One region of the Psychrobacillus sp. NPDC093180 genome, then DNA from elsewhere that is predicted to be linked to it. Evidence: riboswitches for the same ligand, from Rfam matches in the RefSeq annotation. Region 1 holds a riboswitch; each other region holds the start of a gene.

Region 1 (5,273 bases):
GGAAGGGACGAGTTTGCAGGTGAAGATCGATTGGATGCTGTTTATGCAGTAGATGTATTAAAGCAATTTTGCATTTCGTCTAGAATTCATATCTTCGCTTTCTCTCGTGGCGGTATTATGGCGCTATGGACTGCCATTTTACGAAATGATATAACTTCGATTGTCACATGGGCAGGAGTATCCGATATTTATCTAACTTACGAGGAACGCTTGGATATGCGAAGAATGATGAAAAGGGTGATAGGTGGTACTCCAACAAATAAAACAGAAGCTTATGAGGAGCGTGATGCCTTGCTTAAAATAGCTGAAATACAAGCTTCTACACTGATCATTCATGGGAAAATGGATATTAATGTTTCCCCACAGCATGCAGAAATGTTAGAAAAAGAACTTATAGGGAATAACAAAATAGTAGAAACATGGTACTATCCTGAATTCACCCACTATTTTCCGAGCAAAGTAAATCGTCAAGTGGTGAAGGATGCATGCGCATGGATGAAAAAACAGAGAGGAGTTAGAAATTGGGAAATGTCATTGTAAACACCGAATCAATGAGTATTGAAGGTAAGTCATCATTTGCAATGGATACGAGTTTTTGGGAGGATCTTTGGGATAACTATACGAATACTTTTCAGGATGTAGTGATTCACTGCTGGAAAGAAGAAGAGGAAATAATTGAAGAATTGAGACCGAAAGCGATTTCTATTTTAAATGAAGGGCTCATCAAAATCATCACAGTTAATTTAAATGATGAAAATCATACCTATTTTAGAAATAACTCCATCGATCCAAAAGGCGGGTTAAAATGGTTCATGATGTTCTTCAATAAAGACGGTGACGAAAGATTAGAAATAGGTCATTACGGATCAGAAGTTATTTTATATAAAGTAGATGAGGAAAATGCGGAGAAGTTCATTTCCTTATTCAATTCATCGGCTACAACCCATTTTTATGATGAAAATGCAGATTAATAAAAGAGGATGTCACCATATAAATGGGACATCCTCTTTTTGATTATTATGCTAAAGGTCCGCCTTTAAGGGCAATATCTTCTGATACTGTACCGAATTTTTGGAAGTTTTTGCGGAAAGCTTGTGCTAGTTCTGCTGCTTTCACGTCATATGCTTCTTTGTCTTCCCATGCATTACGTGGAATTAACACTTCTGCTGGTACTCCTTCGATTTCAGTAGGAATTTCTAGACCAAACACTTCATCTGTCGTAGTTTCTACATTTCGTAACTTGCCGTTGATTGCTGCACGTACCATTGTACGTGTATAAGCTAGTTTCATACGGCTACCAACACCATATTCTCCACCAGTCCATCCTGTATTCACAAGGAACACTTGTGCACCATGCTCATCAATTTTCTTTCCAAGCATTTCTGCATATACAGTAGCGTGTAATGGCAAGAAAGGAGAACCAAAGCAAGTAGAGAATGCTGGTTGTGGAGATGTAATTCCACGTTCAGTTCCTGCTAATTTAGAAGTAAAACCACTTAAAAAGTGATACATTGCTTGTTCTTTAGTTAACTTACTGATTGGAGGTAGTACGCCAAATGCATCAGCAGTTAAGAAAACGATTGTATTTGGATGACCAGCTACAGATGGGTCTACAATGTTATCGATATTTTGAATTTGATATGCTGCGCGCGTATTTTCTGTTAATGAATCATCTGCATAGTTCGCCACGCGAGTTTCTGGATCTACTACTACGTTCTCTAAAACTGTTCCGAATGTAATAGCGTCAAAGATTTGCGGTTCGTTTTCACGAGTAAGGTCGATACATTTTGCATAGCAGCCACCTTCGATATTAAACACGCCATTATCTGACCAACCGTGCTCATCATCACCGATTAATTTACGCCCTGCATCTGCAGAAAGTGTTGTTTTCCCTGTTCCAGATAAACCGAAGAATAATGCAACATCCCCAGCTTCTCCAACATTTGCTGAACAATGCATAGGAAAAATGTTTTGTTCTGGCAACAAATAGTTCATAATAGAGAAGATAGATTTTTTCATTTCACCTGCATATTCAGTTCCACCGATTAATACAATACGTTTTTCCATAGAAACGATGATGAATGTTTCTGATTTTGTTCCATCAATCGCTGGATCTGCTTTGAAGTTAGGTGCGCTTACAATTGTGAAATCTGCTTGATGATTTACAAGCTCTTCTTCGGTAGGACGGATAAATAATTGGTGGGCAAATAAATTATGCCATGCAAATTCATTGATCACTTGGATGCCAAGACGAGATTCTTTATCTGCTCCTGCAAATCCTTTAAATACGAATAATTCTTCTTGTTCTTTTAAGTAGTTCGTTACTTTTTTATATAGTGCTTCAAAAATTTCTGGAGAGATAGGTTGGTTTACGGAACCCCAATCGATTTTGTCTTTAGAGATAGGCTCTTCTACGATATACTTATCTTCTGGGGAACGGCCTGTGTATTTACCTGTTTCTGCTTTTACAGCACCTGTTGAGGTTAAAACAGCTTCTCCTCTACAAGTTGCTTTTTCCACAAGTTGCGGCACTGATAATTGTACGCTAATATTATTTCCAGCTAGCAATTCGTTCAGTTCACTCACCGTATCGATTGAATTCATATTGTATTTACCATCCTTTTTTCGTTTTTCCTCCTTGTTTGGAGGAGTATTTACTTGATATGTGAATTAGTATAACACATTTAACTTAATAGTCTACACTAATTGGATGTTTATTTTCATTTTAAATAATTACGGTATTTTTTGTTGACTTTTGTCTGGTGTTTCCGTATGATGATAAATTGAACGGATACTCTTATCCCGAGCTGGTGGAGGGGTCAGGCCCTATGAAACCCGGCAACCTGTAATTTTTTCTAGTATTACAAAGGTGCCCAACCTGAGACAAGGTGTGATTCCTTGATTGATAAGAGTGAAAGGTGCTTATGAAATGAATGCCTTTCCTCATGTAAATTACGTGAGTGAAAGGCTTTTTTATATTACATCGCCCTTTATCCTTGTGTGCCAAGTCCGAAACGGCTTCAAGTTTAATCCATTTGAAATGGCTTGACATGGGAATGAGTACCGTATCAATTCTTGAGAGAAATCTCGCAGGATATAGGAGGAATATTCTATGACACAACGCCGATTATTTACATCGGAATCAGTTACAGAAGGGCATCCAGATAAAATTTGTGACCAAATTTCGGATGCTATTTTAGATGCAATTTTAACAGAAGATCCAAATGCACGTGTTGCTTGTGAAACAAGTGTAACAACTGGACTTGTTTTAGTTGCAGGAGAAATTACAACGTCTACTTATGTAGATATCCCAAAAGTAGTACGTTCTACTATTAAAGAAATAGGTTATACTCGTGCAAAATACGGATTTGACTCAGAAACTTCTGCAGTGTTGACTGCAATTGACGAGCAGTCAGTTGATATTGCAATGGGTGTTGACCAAGCGTTAGAAGCTCGTGAAGGATCAATGACTGATTCAGATATCGAAGCAATTGGAGCAGGGGACCAAGGTCTTATGTTTGGTTATGCATGTAACGAAACACCGGAACTTATGCCACTTCCAATCAGTTTAGCGCACAAGTTGTCACGTCGTTTAGCAGAAGTGCGTAAAGATGACACATTAGACTATTTACGCCCAGATGGTAAAACGCAAGTGACAGTGGAATATGATGAAAATAATAATCCAGTTCGTATCGACACGATTGTTATTTCTACTCAACATCATCCAGAAGTAACGTTAGAACAAATTCAAAAAGATTTAAAAGAAGTAGTGATCAATCCAATTGTTCCTGCTCATTTAATCGATGAAAATACAAAATACTTTATCAACCCAACTGGTCGTTTTGTAATCGGTGGTCCTCAAGGGGATGCTGGTTTAACAGGTCGTAAAATTATTGTTGATACGTACGGTGGATATGCTCGTCACGGCGGTGGTGCTTTCTCTGGTAAAGATCCGACGAAAGTAGACCGTTCTGCTGCATATGCTGCTCGCTATGTTGCAAAAAATGTTGTCGCTGCAGGACTTGCAGATCGTTGTGAAGTTCAATTAGCTTATGCGATTGGTGTAGCACAGCCTGTATCTATTGCTGTCGATACATTTGGAACAGGAAAAGTAGAAGAGGCACAATTAGTAGCATATATTCGTGAATTATTCGACCTTCGTCCTGCAGGAATTATTAAAATGCTAGACCTTCGTCGTCCAATCTACAAACAAACTGCTGCTTATGGTCACTTCGGTCGTACAGACATCGATGCACCATGGGAAAAAACAGATAAAGCAGATGCTTTAAAAGAAAAAGCTGGTCTATAATTGATAAAAGCGATACTTTCCTTGTTATTTAGGGAAGTATCGCTTTTTTATTGGTTAGGAAACCATAAAGGATTTAGATATGTGGATAATTTGAATCAAGTCGCATAAGGATTGGCATGTTTTAAATCGATCGTGGTATAGGGAAACTTCGCGGTAGTGAGTTGATTCAACACGGAAAGTTAGAAGATATTTGCAACTGATAAATTCCAGTAAATGGCGTGACGCGACATAATAAGCTATGAACGCGACAAAGCCAAGCAAGTGGAAGATTTATGGAAAATAATCCCAGTTAGTGCTCTATTATTATTGCCTTCTCAATCCAAGTTAACTTGTTTTAGGGAAATTGGTCGCTTTCAGGGGTCATTTGGCTGTTGTAAGACTGCAACTAGTTGCCCTTAACATTCGTTTGGTTGCTTTCGACCGTTTTTGATCGCCCTTAGCCATTTTTTGGAGATACTTATTCTGCCACTACATAATTGGAGGGAATTAGTGCGGGCGCGAGACTCCTGCGGGGAAGCGAGGTAGACGGACCCTGCAGTCGCTCGCGACGAAGCGAAGCGTAGCCGTGCTAAATCCAGGCGGTCACATTCTTCCACTCACTACCGTACAGTTTCCCTATTATGTGGTTCCTTACTTATAACATACAAATGACAAAGATCCGTAGAAAAGATATTAGCAAGGGGAAGTAAAGCGATTCTGCTTACGGACTTTAAACAAAGTTGTCGGATGTGTATCTTCTTTTAAAAAGTGGGCTCTGAAGAAACCAGATGAGTAAGATTAATAAAATTAATGAGATAGCTCCATAGAAGGTAAGCTGAAAACGTATAAATATTATGTTAATAATGAGTGGATAAGTAAGACATACGATGATTAGTAAGGATATATATGTTAAAACTTTAGATTTCCATTTAGACATATTATATTTTCCGAGGAAATGAAAGCTAATAAGAAGAGCGATCAGATA
Region 2 (5,273 bases), on a different contig from region 1:
ATTGGCCCAATTGTAGCCGTTCCAAAGGCATTAAAAATTGCAGGTTTATCCATAGAAGATATCGACGTTTGGGAGATTAATGAAGCGTTCGCTTCTCAATCCATCCAAGTGGTGCGTCATTTAGGAATTGATCTAGATAAAGTAAATGTAAATGGGGGAGCAATTGCCCTTGGTCATCCGCTTGGGGCTACAGGTACTATTCTAACATTAAAAATGATGAGTGAATTAAAACGACAAGGAAAACAATTCGGTGTTGTAACGATGTGTATCGGTGGGGGAATGGGAGCTGCCGGAGTGTTCGAACTGCTATAACCAAACTTTTCAAGGGGGAATTTAACATGACGGAAGTAAAACAAATGATTAAAGGTGGAAGCTTTTTAGTAGAAGACGTGGATGCAAATCGTATTTTCACACCAGAGGATTTTACAGATGAGCAAAAAATGATTGCGAAAACTGCGGAAGACTTTGTCTCAAATGAAGTATTACCAGTAGTAGAAAAATTAGAAAATCACGAGTTCGAGCATTCGGTTCGATTACTTAAATCTGCAGGTGATCTAGGCTTACTGGCAGCAGATATTCCAGAAGAGTACGGCGGGATTGCATTAGATAAAATTTCTTCTGCACTAATTGCGGAGAAATTATCTGTAGCTGGTGGTTTTTCGATTACACACGGTGCCCATGTAGGAATCGGAACTTTACCAATCGTCCTTTTTGGTAATGAAGAGCAAAAACAAAAATACTTACCAAACTCTGCTTCTGGAGACAAAATTTCTGCATATGCACTTACAGAGCCAGGTTCTGGTTCCGATGCATTAGGAGCGAAAACTACTGCAAAGTTAAACGCAGAAGGCACGCACTATATTTTAAATGGAGAAAAGCAATGGATTACGAATGCAGGCTTTGCAGATGTATTTGTTGTTTACGCAAAAGTGGATGGGGACAAATTCTCTGCTTTTATCGTAGAGCGTGAATTCCCAGGCGTTTCTGTTGGAGCAGAAGAAAAGAAAATGGGGATTAAATCGTCTTCCACTCGCACACTTATTTTACAAGATGCCCAAGTACCAGTAGAGAACTTACTAGGGGAGATTGGCCGTGGTCACGTCATTGCCTTCAATATTTTAAATATTGGTCGTTATAAACTAGGAGTTGGAACTGTTGGAGGTTCTAAACGTGCACTAGAATTAGCAATTTCTTATTCTAATCAACGTCAACAATTTAAAACGCCTATTTCTTCTTTTAATTTAACGAAACAAAAATTAGCGACAATGGCTTCGAAATTATATGCGACAGAAAGCTTAATCTACCGCACTGTGGGATATTTTGAAGAGCGTATGAGTCAGTTGAGTGTAGAAGAACAAAAAGATGGCAAAGCGATTGCAGCATCTATCGCAGAATACGCAATTGAATGCTCTATCAACAAAGTAGTAGGTTCAGAAGTATTGGATTATATTGCGGATGAAGCTGTGCAACTACATGGCGGATATGGTTTCATGCAAGAATACGAAGTAGAGCGTATTTACCGTGACTCCCGTATTAACCGTATTTTCGAAGGAACCAATGAAATTAACCGACTAATCGTTCCAGGCACTTTCCTTAAAAAAGCAATGAAAGGCGAATTACCACTTCTTCAAAAAGCACAAAGCTTACAGGAAGAGCTACTTATGATGATGCCTGAAGAGGTAAGTGATGCGCCATTAGCGCAAGAAAAAGTATTAGTAGCAAATGCGAAGAAAATTGGTTTGCTAGCAGCTGGTCTTGCAGCACAGCGTTTTGGTACTAAACTAGAAGCAGAACAAGAAGTACTTGTGAACATTGCAAATATCGCAAATAACTTATTTGCAATGGAATCGGCTCTTCTACGTACGGAAAAAGCGATTGCACGTAATGGAGTAGAAAAAGCGAACCAAAAACTGCTTTACACACAAATTTTCTGCCAAGAAGCATTCGAAGCAATTGAAAAGGATGCGAAAGAAACGCTCATCGCATCTGTAGAAGGCGATACATTACGTATGATGCTTTCTGCACTTCGTAAACTAACACGCAACACACCTTACAATGTTATCGCTAAAAAACGCGAAGCATCCGTTAAATTGATTGATGCAGAGAAATATGTCGTTTAATTAGCACCATACAAAAAACGATGGACGCAAAGTGCGGTTCATCGTTTTTTTTGATATGATAAAAAGAAAAAAGGTGAGAAGTAATGACAATACAATTTTTTGGTTATCCTAAATGTAGTTCATGTAATAAAGCGAGTAAGTGGTTGAAGGACAAAGATGTAGAATTTACATATCATCACATTGTGGAGGACCCTCCCACAAAAGAATTAGTAAAAGAAATACTAGAAAAAACGAATATCGAATTAAAGAAACTTTTTAATACGAGTGGTACAAAATATAGAGAGTTACAATTAAAGGAAAAGTTACCGAATATGACAGAGGCAGAACAAATCGAAACGCTAGTATTCGATGGGATGCTTGTGAAACGACCACTTGTTTTTGATGGTAAGCAGTTGACGCTTGGTTTTAAAGAAGAAGAGTTTGAACAAATTTGGTCAAACAACTAAAGTAGCTTGTTTTTACTATAAAAATGTGTGAATATTATAGATGAATATATAACTTATTTGAGAGGGGTATAATTTATGAGCACACCAAAAGATTTGAAATACTCAGAAGAACATGAATGGGTAAAAACAGAAGGTGGAAATGCACGTATCGGTATTACTCATTTTGCGCAATCTGAGCTTGGGGATATCGTGTTTGTCGAGCTTCCACAAGTGGGAGACGATATTAAAGCAGGAGACCCATTCGGTAGTGTGGAATCAGTAAAAACTGTTTCAGAACTTTATGCTCCAATTAGCGGAAAAGTGGTTGAAGTGAACAGTGAGCTAGAAGATAGCCCTGAATTTGTAAACGAATCTCCGTATGAAAATGCATGGATGATCGTTGTTGAGCCATCAAATGCTTCAGAAATCGATGGTTTATTAACTGCTGACCAATATGAAGAATTAATTTCAGAATAATAATTAAAACGCCGGTTAATTGTCGGCGTTTTTTTCATATACTGAGTTAACGATGAAGATTAGGGAGAGAAGCTAATTGGCTAATGTATTTAGTGAAAAAGTAATTCTCGTCGAAGGAAGGTCGGATAAGCTTCAGCTTTTGCGACTTCTTGATGAATCCCCAGAAATTATTTGTACAAATGGTACAATCTCCAATGTAAAGCTAGAGGAAATCTTAAGCCCATATGATGACTTGCCGATCTATGCTTTTTTAGATGCAGATAAATCAGGTGAGCAAATACGTTCAATCGTCCGAAAAGAATATCCAGAAGCAATTCATCTATACACAAATCCGATGTATTGTGAAGTCGCAAATACCCCTTTCAAAGTTTTGGCTTCTATATTGAAACGTGTTAATATTAAAGTGAAAAAAGAATTTTTACTTTAGGATGATGTTTTGTGAATGAATGGACGCGTGAACAATGGGAGCATTACAAAAATAACAACGAGCTTTCATTATTCTATCTTTATACACCGATGTGCGGTACATGCATGGTGGCAAGCAAGATGATGCAAGTGATCGACGTATTAGTGCCAAATCCAGTAGGCCAAGCAAATATAAATTACCTCGAAAGCCTGGCAATGGAATATGAAATAGAAAGCGTCCCATGCTTACTGATCGCCAAAAAGGGACGCGTATATAAAAAAATATATGCTTTTCAATCCGTTCCTTTTCTGCTAGAAACAATAAAAAATATTGACGATCAAGCGATCATGTGATAGTATACTTCTTACTGAGCTTTACCAATTAAATAGTATTACTCTTATTAAGAGTGGTGGAGGGAAGTGCCCTACGAAGCCCGGCAACCGTCATGTAAATGAAATGGTGCCAAATCACACAAAGCAAACGCTTTGGGAAATGAGAGAATGGATAAGTTCTTTTCGATGGATAACTTACTTCCCTTCTGCTCTTTTGCAGAAGGGATTTTTTAATATTGGAAGGTGTGAGATTTACATGATAAGTTTAAAAGATGTTTCGAAGAAGTTTAAAACGAAACTAGGTACGATAATTGCTGTTGATGATGTAAATCTTGATATAAAGCAAGGCGAAATTTTCGGCATTATTGGATATAGTGGTGCTGGAAAAAGTACAATGATCCGTTTGCTAAATGGATTAGAGAAACCAACTGCTGGACAAATTATTGTGAACGGAAAAGAAATTACATCGATAAATGAGGAAAAGCTTCGTCAAGTTCGACATAAGGTAAGTATGATTTTCCAACATTTTAATCTGTTATGGTCCCGAACAGTTGCAGAAAATATTGCATTCCCGCTTGAAATTGCTGGGGTTCCAAAGGATCAACGAGTAGCGCGTGTTAATGAATTGATTGAACTTGTGGGATTAGAGGGAAGAGGAAATTATTATCCTTCACAACTATCAGGCGGGCAGAAACAGCGTGTAGGAATTGCTCGTGCATTGGCAAATCGTCCAGAAGTTCTACTCTGTGATGAGGCGACATCTGCACTGGATCCAGAAACAACGGACGCTATTTTAGATTTATTAGTTAGTATCAACGAGAAACTTGGTTTAACCATTGTATTGATCACTCACGAAATGCAAGTCATTCAAAAGATTTGTAATCGAGTGGCAGTTATGGAAGGTGGACGAGTTGTAGAAGAAGGGGATGTGCTAGAAGTCTTCCAAAATCCACAACGACCTATAACAAAACGATTTGTTTCGCAAGTTTCTGAACCGACGCAAACAATGCAAACGATACAAAATTTAGTGGATATATATCCAAACGGTAAGTTAATCAAACTCACTTTTGTAGGAGAACAAACAGAGCAACCAATACTTTCTAGGCTAATCAAACAATTCGAGCTAGAAGTAAATATCGTGCAAGGAAATATTTCGCATACAAAAAGTGGTGCATTTGGGACATTAATTCTTCAAATAGATGGCGACGCATTAGCCGTCGATGAAGCAATACGATTTATACATGAACAGAAAGTAAGTACAGAGGTGATCAACAATGATTAATACGCTTTTTCCGAATGTTGATTGGCCTAAAATGTGGGAAGCAGCACTAGAGACATTATATATGACAGCAGTTTCCACTATCTTAACTGCAATTTTTGGTTTAGCACTTGGGCTACTATTATTTTTAACAAGTCCACATCAAGCATGGGCAAATAAATTAGCGAATTGGTTAACAGGGGCTATAGTTAATATTTTCAGATCTATCCCTTTTATTATTTTAATCATTTTGCT
Region 3 (5,273 bases), on a different contig from region 1:
TTGTAGAATGTGTAGGCTTTGTAAATAATTGAATCGCAATATTTTGTTCTACAACATGCCCGTTTTCCATGACATATACATGATCACAAATTTTTTGGATAACATTCATCTCGTGGGTGATGAGCAAAATAGTTATTCCTAGATCTTTATTAATTTTTAAAAGTAGATCTAAAATAGAATCGGTTGTTTCTGGGTCAAGTGCGCTAGTTGCTTCATCACTTAATAGAATTTCTGGTTCTTGTGCAAGTGCTCTTGCAATAGCAACACGTTGCTTTTGACCACCAGACAACTGATTTGGATAATTTTTATGTTTATCTGTTAATCCAACAATCTCTAGATATTTTTCTGCTCTATTTTGAACTTCTGCTTTGTTATAACCAAGAAGTTTAAGAGGAATCGCAATATTATCATAAACAGTAGCTGTTTTTAGTAGGTTAAATCCTTGGAAGATCATTCCTATTTTATTGCGAGCTTCACGTAATTTGGGAAGGGGGAGGGAAGTGGTTTCTACTCCATTAATATAAACCTTGCCTTCTGTTGGTCTTTCAAGTAAATTTACACAGCGAATAAGTGTACTTTTACCAGCACCACTATATCCAATAACTCCATGAATTTCTCCTTTTTTTACATGGATGTTAACATTATTTACTGCCTTTACTTTGCCGTTTTTACTATTGAATTCTTTTGAAATATTTTCTAAAACGATCATTATATGTCTTCCTTTCTAAAGAAAACGTTACCGAAGTCGGTAACGTTCTCAAATTCTTTACTCATCCCAGCTAGGTAATACAGATCCTTGAAATTCTTCTTCGATGAATTGTTTTACTTCTTCTGATTGATAAGCTTTCACAAATTTTTGAATCGTAGGGTCATCTTTATTCTCCGCACGGACAACCACATAGTTCACATATGGAGAGTTAGATGACTCTAGTAAAATAGAATCTTCTTTTGGATTGATCCCAGCATCTAGTGCAAAATTTGTATTGATGGCAGCAGCGTCTACTTCACTTAACTGCTTTGGAATTTGAGCAGCTTCTAGCTCAATAAATTTTAAGTTTTTTGGATTTTCCTCTAGGTCATAAATAGAGGCAGTTTCTCTTTTGTCTTCTTTAATTTTGATAAGTCCATTTTCTTCTAAAATATATAACGCACGAGCGCCATTTGTTGGGTCATTTGGTAATCCGAAAGTTGCACCCTCTGGAAGTTCATCCATTGACTTGTATTTATCTGAATATACGCCCATTGGGTTTAAAATCGTTTTTCCAACCGGTACTAAGTCCGTGCCATGGTCTTCGTTAAACGTGTTTAAGAAAGGTTCGTGTTGGTAACTGTTAGCATCTAAGTCACCCTCAGATAAAGCTGTGTTTGGTAATATGTAGTCAGAAAAAACTTTAATATCCACTTCTAATCCATCTTTAGCAGCTACTTCTTTTGCTTTTTCTACGATCTGTTCATGCGGTCCAGCAGTTACACCAATAACTAATTTTTTTTCGTCTAACGCTTTATCTCCACTACTAGAATCATCGCCACACGCAGCAAGTGCTCCAGTTAATAGTACGCTTAAAAGTAATCCAAATTTCTTCATTGTTGCTTCCTCCTAATTATTATTAGGAATGTTGAATAAATATAAAAGCCTCTCTTTCAAAAGAAAGAGAGGCACATAAAAATACGTATTTGTCCTCTCTTATCTTCCAAAACAATACGTTTTGCAGGATTTAGCACCTTTCTACATAACTAGTATGTAGATGGTTGCCGAGCTTCATCGGGCCAGTCCCTCAGCTACTCTTGATAAGAGATGTAAGCTATTAAATTTTTCATCAGTTCCATGAGAATTAATTTACTACATCAATTTACTAAAGTCAACTTATTTTTTCTAATTGAAATATTCAGTCCAAATAGTTTAAAGTAATTATCAATAAATAAATATACAAGGATGATGAAAAAATGTCAGCAGTTAGAGTAAATTATGCAACTGGACAACTCGGCAAAACAATTGGTGCGAGATTAGTATACGGAACAGATCTGCTAGAAGGAATCGAACAATTATGTGCAGAAAATAAGATAGAATATGCAACGATTATCAGCTGTTTTGGTAGCTTTCAAAAAAGTGGGTTTGTGTATTTAGTTCCGAATGATGCCTCGATAATTGGCGTTGGATATAATGACCTTGTAGTAAAGGAAGGACCAATCGAGTTTTTACAAGGTACGGGAGTTATTTGTAAGAGAGAAGGAGAATACGAGACTCATTTTCACGGGACAATGTGTGATCAAAAAGGAAATATTTTTGGAGGTCATTTTATCAAGGGGAAAAATCCAGTTATAACAGTGGATCTCGTTCTTGCAGAAGTTACGGGGATGGAATTTCAACGTAAATTTGATTCAGAAACAGGGGCCAATCAATTTTATCCGGTAGAGAAAGATGCGACGGAACCGAAAAGAATAGAGAAGTAAGGAATGGGGCGATTCCAAGATGACTTTTTGGGGTCACCCTTTTTATTTTGAGTGAAGCGCAGCTAAAAACTAGTTTTATACTGACTTTAATCCAATAACTGGCAAAGGGCAACGAACCAATCACTGAAAGCAATCTGTTCTAGTCTATAAGCAACCAAATTAGCATGAGAGCAACCAAATTCCTTATGAAAGCAACTAATTCTCAGAACAGCAAGTTTACTTGAAGTGAGATGCCGATGACTGTTACTCCCATTCTAGAACGTTGCGCAAACGGTGAATATTGTTGCGCGTTTGAAAGGAAACGTTGCGCAAATGGCCCAAAATGTTGCGTATATGAACTCGAACATTGCGCATTTACAAAGTAACACCTTAGAACGAGCCAAACTCCTCACTAAAACAAACAAGAAGACTGTCCTAAAGGTAATACCTTCGAGACAGCCTCATTTTTTAAAACAACTCTAGTTTTGCAATTCGTTCCACAGCTTCTACTAATCTTTCTTCATCAACTAACAGACCCACACGTACGTAGCCTTCGCCAAATGTGCCAAATCCATTACCAGCGGCAACAGCTACATCTGCTTTAGCGAGTAATAAATCTGCGAACTCTTCGCTCGAATACCCTTTCGCAACAGGTAACCACGCAAAGAAAGATCCTTTTGGAGCTTTTACATCCCAACCAATTTTTGAACATGCCTCTACTAATGCATTTCTTCTATCTTCATACAATGAAACCAACTCATCTACACATTGTTGACTCTTATTTAGTGCAGCTGCAGCTGCAGATTGAACTGCAGGGAAGAGGCTAACAAATAAATGATCTTGAATGATATTGATCGCTTCAATCATTTTAGCGTTTCCTACTGCAAATCCAACTCGCCAACCAGCCATATTGTATGTTTTGGACAGTGTGTACATTTCTACTCCGACTTCTTTTGCGCCATCTACTTGCATGAAGCTTAAAGGTTTTTTCCGGTCGAATCCTACGGCACCATATGCGAAATCATGAACGATCGCAATATCCGACTCTTTTGCCAGTTTCACTGTCTCTTCAAAAAATTCTTTAGTTGCTATAGCACCTGTTGGGTTATTCGGATAATTTAAATACATCAATTTAGCGGCTTGTTTTTGTTCTTCTGTTAATTTGCTGTAATCTGGTAAATAATCATTTTCCTCTAGTAGGGGCATCGTATCAAAACGAACATTTGCAAGTCCCGCACCTGACAAATAATCTGGATATCCTGGGTCTGGAAGAAGCATTAACTCTTGCTCATTCATTATTGCGAGTGGTAATTCTACTAATCCTATTTTGGTGCCGAACATAATGGCTACTTCTGTGTTCGGATCAATGTCGACATTGTATTCACGTTTATAAAAATCAGCAGCAGCTTGTTTCAAATCATTTGTACCTCTAAAAGGAGAATATCGATGAGATCCAGGATTAGCAGCTGCATCTTGTAGCGCTTTTACAATATGTTCAGGCGTTGGTTGATCTGGATTTCCTTGTCCGAGATTGATGACATCTCTTCCTTGTGCTACAGCGAACGTTACCTTTTGAACGAGTGTAGCAAAAAATTGTGGGGGTAGATTTTTTAATCGATTTGAAAAGTCCATGTACATAACCTCTTTTTTTTAATAGTTGCATATATTAGACAAATCTTATAATCTTTTTAGTATTATGTCTATAGGTGGTGTCGAGATGAAAGTTGCTTGTGTTCAATTAGATATTGTTTTTGGTGAGCCAAAAGAAAATTTTCTCAAGGTAGAGGAAAAGATTAGAGAAGCCGCATCTTTAGGGGCAAATACAGTGGTATTACCTGAAATGTGGAATACGGGTTATGATTTAACTCGTCTTGAAGAAATCGCTGATGTGAACGGCGAAGAAACGAAAAAATTATTATCTCAACTCTCAAAAGAATTAAATATACATATTGTTGGAGGTTCTGTTTCAATCAAAAAAGGCGACAAATTTTATAACACTATGTATGTGACGAATGCTTTGGGTGAAGTCGTAGGGGAATATGACAAAGCTCATTTGATTAAATTAATGGATGAACATCTTTACCTAGAAGCAGGTAGTGAGAAGAATGTATTTACGCTTGATGGAGTCAAAATGGGCGGGATCATTTGTTATGATTTGCGTTTTCCTGAATGGACAAGAGCGCATTCGTTAAACGGTGCTAAGGTGATGTTTGTACCAGCGCAATGGCCGGCTAAACGAATCGATCATTGGAAAATTCTTTTGCAAGCAAGGGCAATCGAAAACCAAAGCTTTATCATAGCAGTGAATCGGGTAGGAAGCGATCCTCATAATGAATTTGGTGGAAATTCCATGGTAATAAGCCCTTGGGGGGAAATTATATGGAATGGTGCAAACGAGGAGTGCATTGAAATCCTCGATTTAAATCTAGAAGAAATTGAAGAAATACGTGCGCGCATTCCAGTCTTTTCGGATAGAAGAGAAGAACTATATAGATAAATGAAACTGTAGACAATCTCTAAAAGAGTGTCTACAGTTTTTGTGGTGAGTTAGAGAGAAATTTAGTAAATTTCTGCTATTATATGAACCTTTAAAAAAGTTTTAACCAAGTTAATCTATCTTCTTTTTGTAATTTTCAAATATATTAAAGTATAGTAGTATGGAATCATAAAGGGGGACTTATGATGAGAAATGAAGTTCATGCAATTCAAGATGATTACCCAGAGGATTTCGCTTGGTGTTTTGGTTGTGGGAGATTAAATGAGGAAGGGCATCATTTCCGAACAGCTTGGAACGGAAATCATACGGAAACAATTTATGATCCAAACGAAAAGCATACCGCGAT

Evidence for each region. A riboswitch is a leader RNA that binds a small molecule or an ion and turns the genes downstream of it on or off. The one in region 1 is predicted to bind S-adenosylmethionine.
Region 2: it holds a riboswitch for S-adenosylmethionine, as region 1 does, so the genes downstream of both, ACIP9W_RS10310 (methionine ABC transporter ATP-binding protein) here and metK (methionine adenosyltransferase) in region 1, are expected to answer to the same signal.
Region 3: it holds a riboswitch for S-adenosylmethionine, as region 1 does, so the genes downstream of both, ACIP9W_RS07525 (MetQ/NlpA family ABC transporter substrate-binding protein) here and metK (methionine adenosyltransferase) in region 1, are expected to answer to the same signal.

What each region holds. Positions count from the first base shown of each region.
Region 1 is NZ_JBIVOJ010000001.1:17,284-22,556, forward strand. It holds gene ACIP9W_RS00215 (alpha/beta hydrolase family protein) at 1-540, shown strand, start outside; gene ACIP9W_RS00220 (hypothetical protein) at 522-971, shown strand; gene pckA (phosphoenolpyruvate carboxykinase (ATP)) at 1,018-2,604, opposite strand; SAM riboswitch class I at 2,795-2,912, shown strand; gene metK (methionine adenosyltransferase) at 3,113-4,309, shown strand.
Region 2 is NZ_JBIVOJ010000006.1:52,339-57,611, reverse strand. It holds gene ACIP9W_RS10340 (acetyl-CoA C-acetyltransferase) at 1-312, shown strand, start outside; gene ACIP9W_RS10335 (acyl-CoA dehydrogenase family protein) at 339-2,120, shown strand; gene ACIP9W_RS10330 (arsenate reductase family protein) at 2,204-2,566, shown strand; gene gcvH (glycine cleavage system protein GcvH) at 2,642-3,022, shown strand; gene ACIP9W_RS10320 (toprim domain-containing protein) at 3,099-3,449, shown strand; gene ACIP9W_RS10315 (thioredoxin family protein) at 3,461-3,781, shown strand; SAM riboswitch class I at 3,823-3,927, shown strand; gene ACIP9W_RS10310 (methionine ABC transporter ATP-binding protein) at 4,017-5,042, shown strand; gene ACIP9W_RS10305 (methionine ABC transporter permease) at 5,035-5,273, shown strand, end outside.
Region 3 is NZ_JBIVOJ010000004.1:82,604-87,876, forward strand. It holds gene ACIP9W_RS07520 (methionine ABC transporter ATP-binding protein) at 1-709, opposite strand, end outside; gene ACIP9W_RS07525 (MetQ/NlpA family ABC transporter substrate-binding protein) at 767-1,585, opposite strand; SAM riboswitch class I at 1,682-1,795, opposite strand; gene ACIP9W_RS07530 (PPC domain-containing DNA-binding protein) at 1,945-2,451, shown strand; gene ACIP9W_RS07535 (pyridoxal phosphate-dependent aminotransferase) at 2,899-4,062, opposite strand; gene ACIP9W_RS07540 (carbon-nitrogen family hydrolase) at 4,148-4,927, shown strand; gene ACIP9W_RS07545 (PaaI family thioesterase) at 5,110-5,273, shown strand, end outside.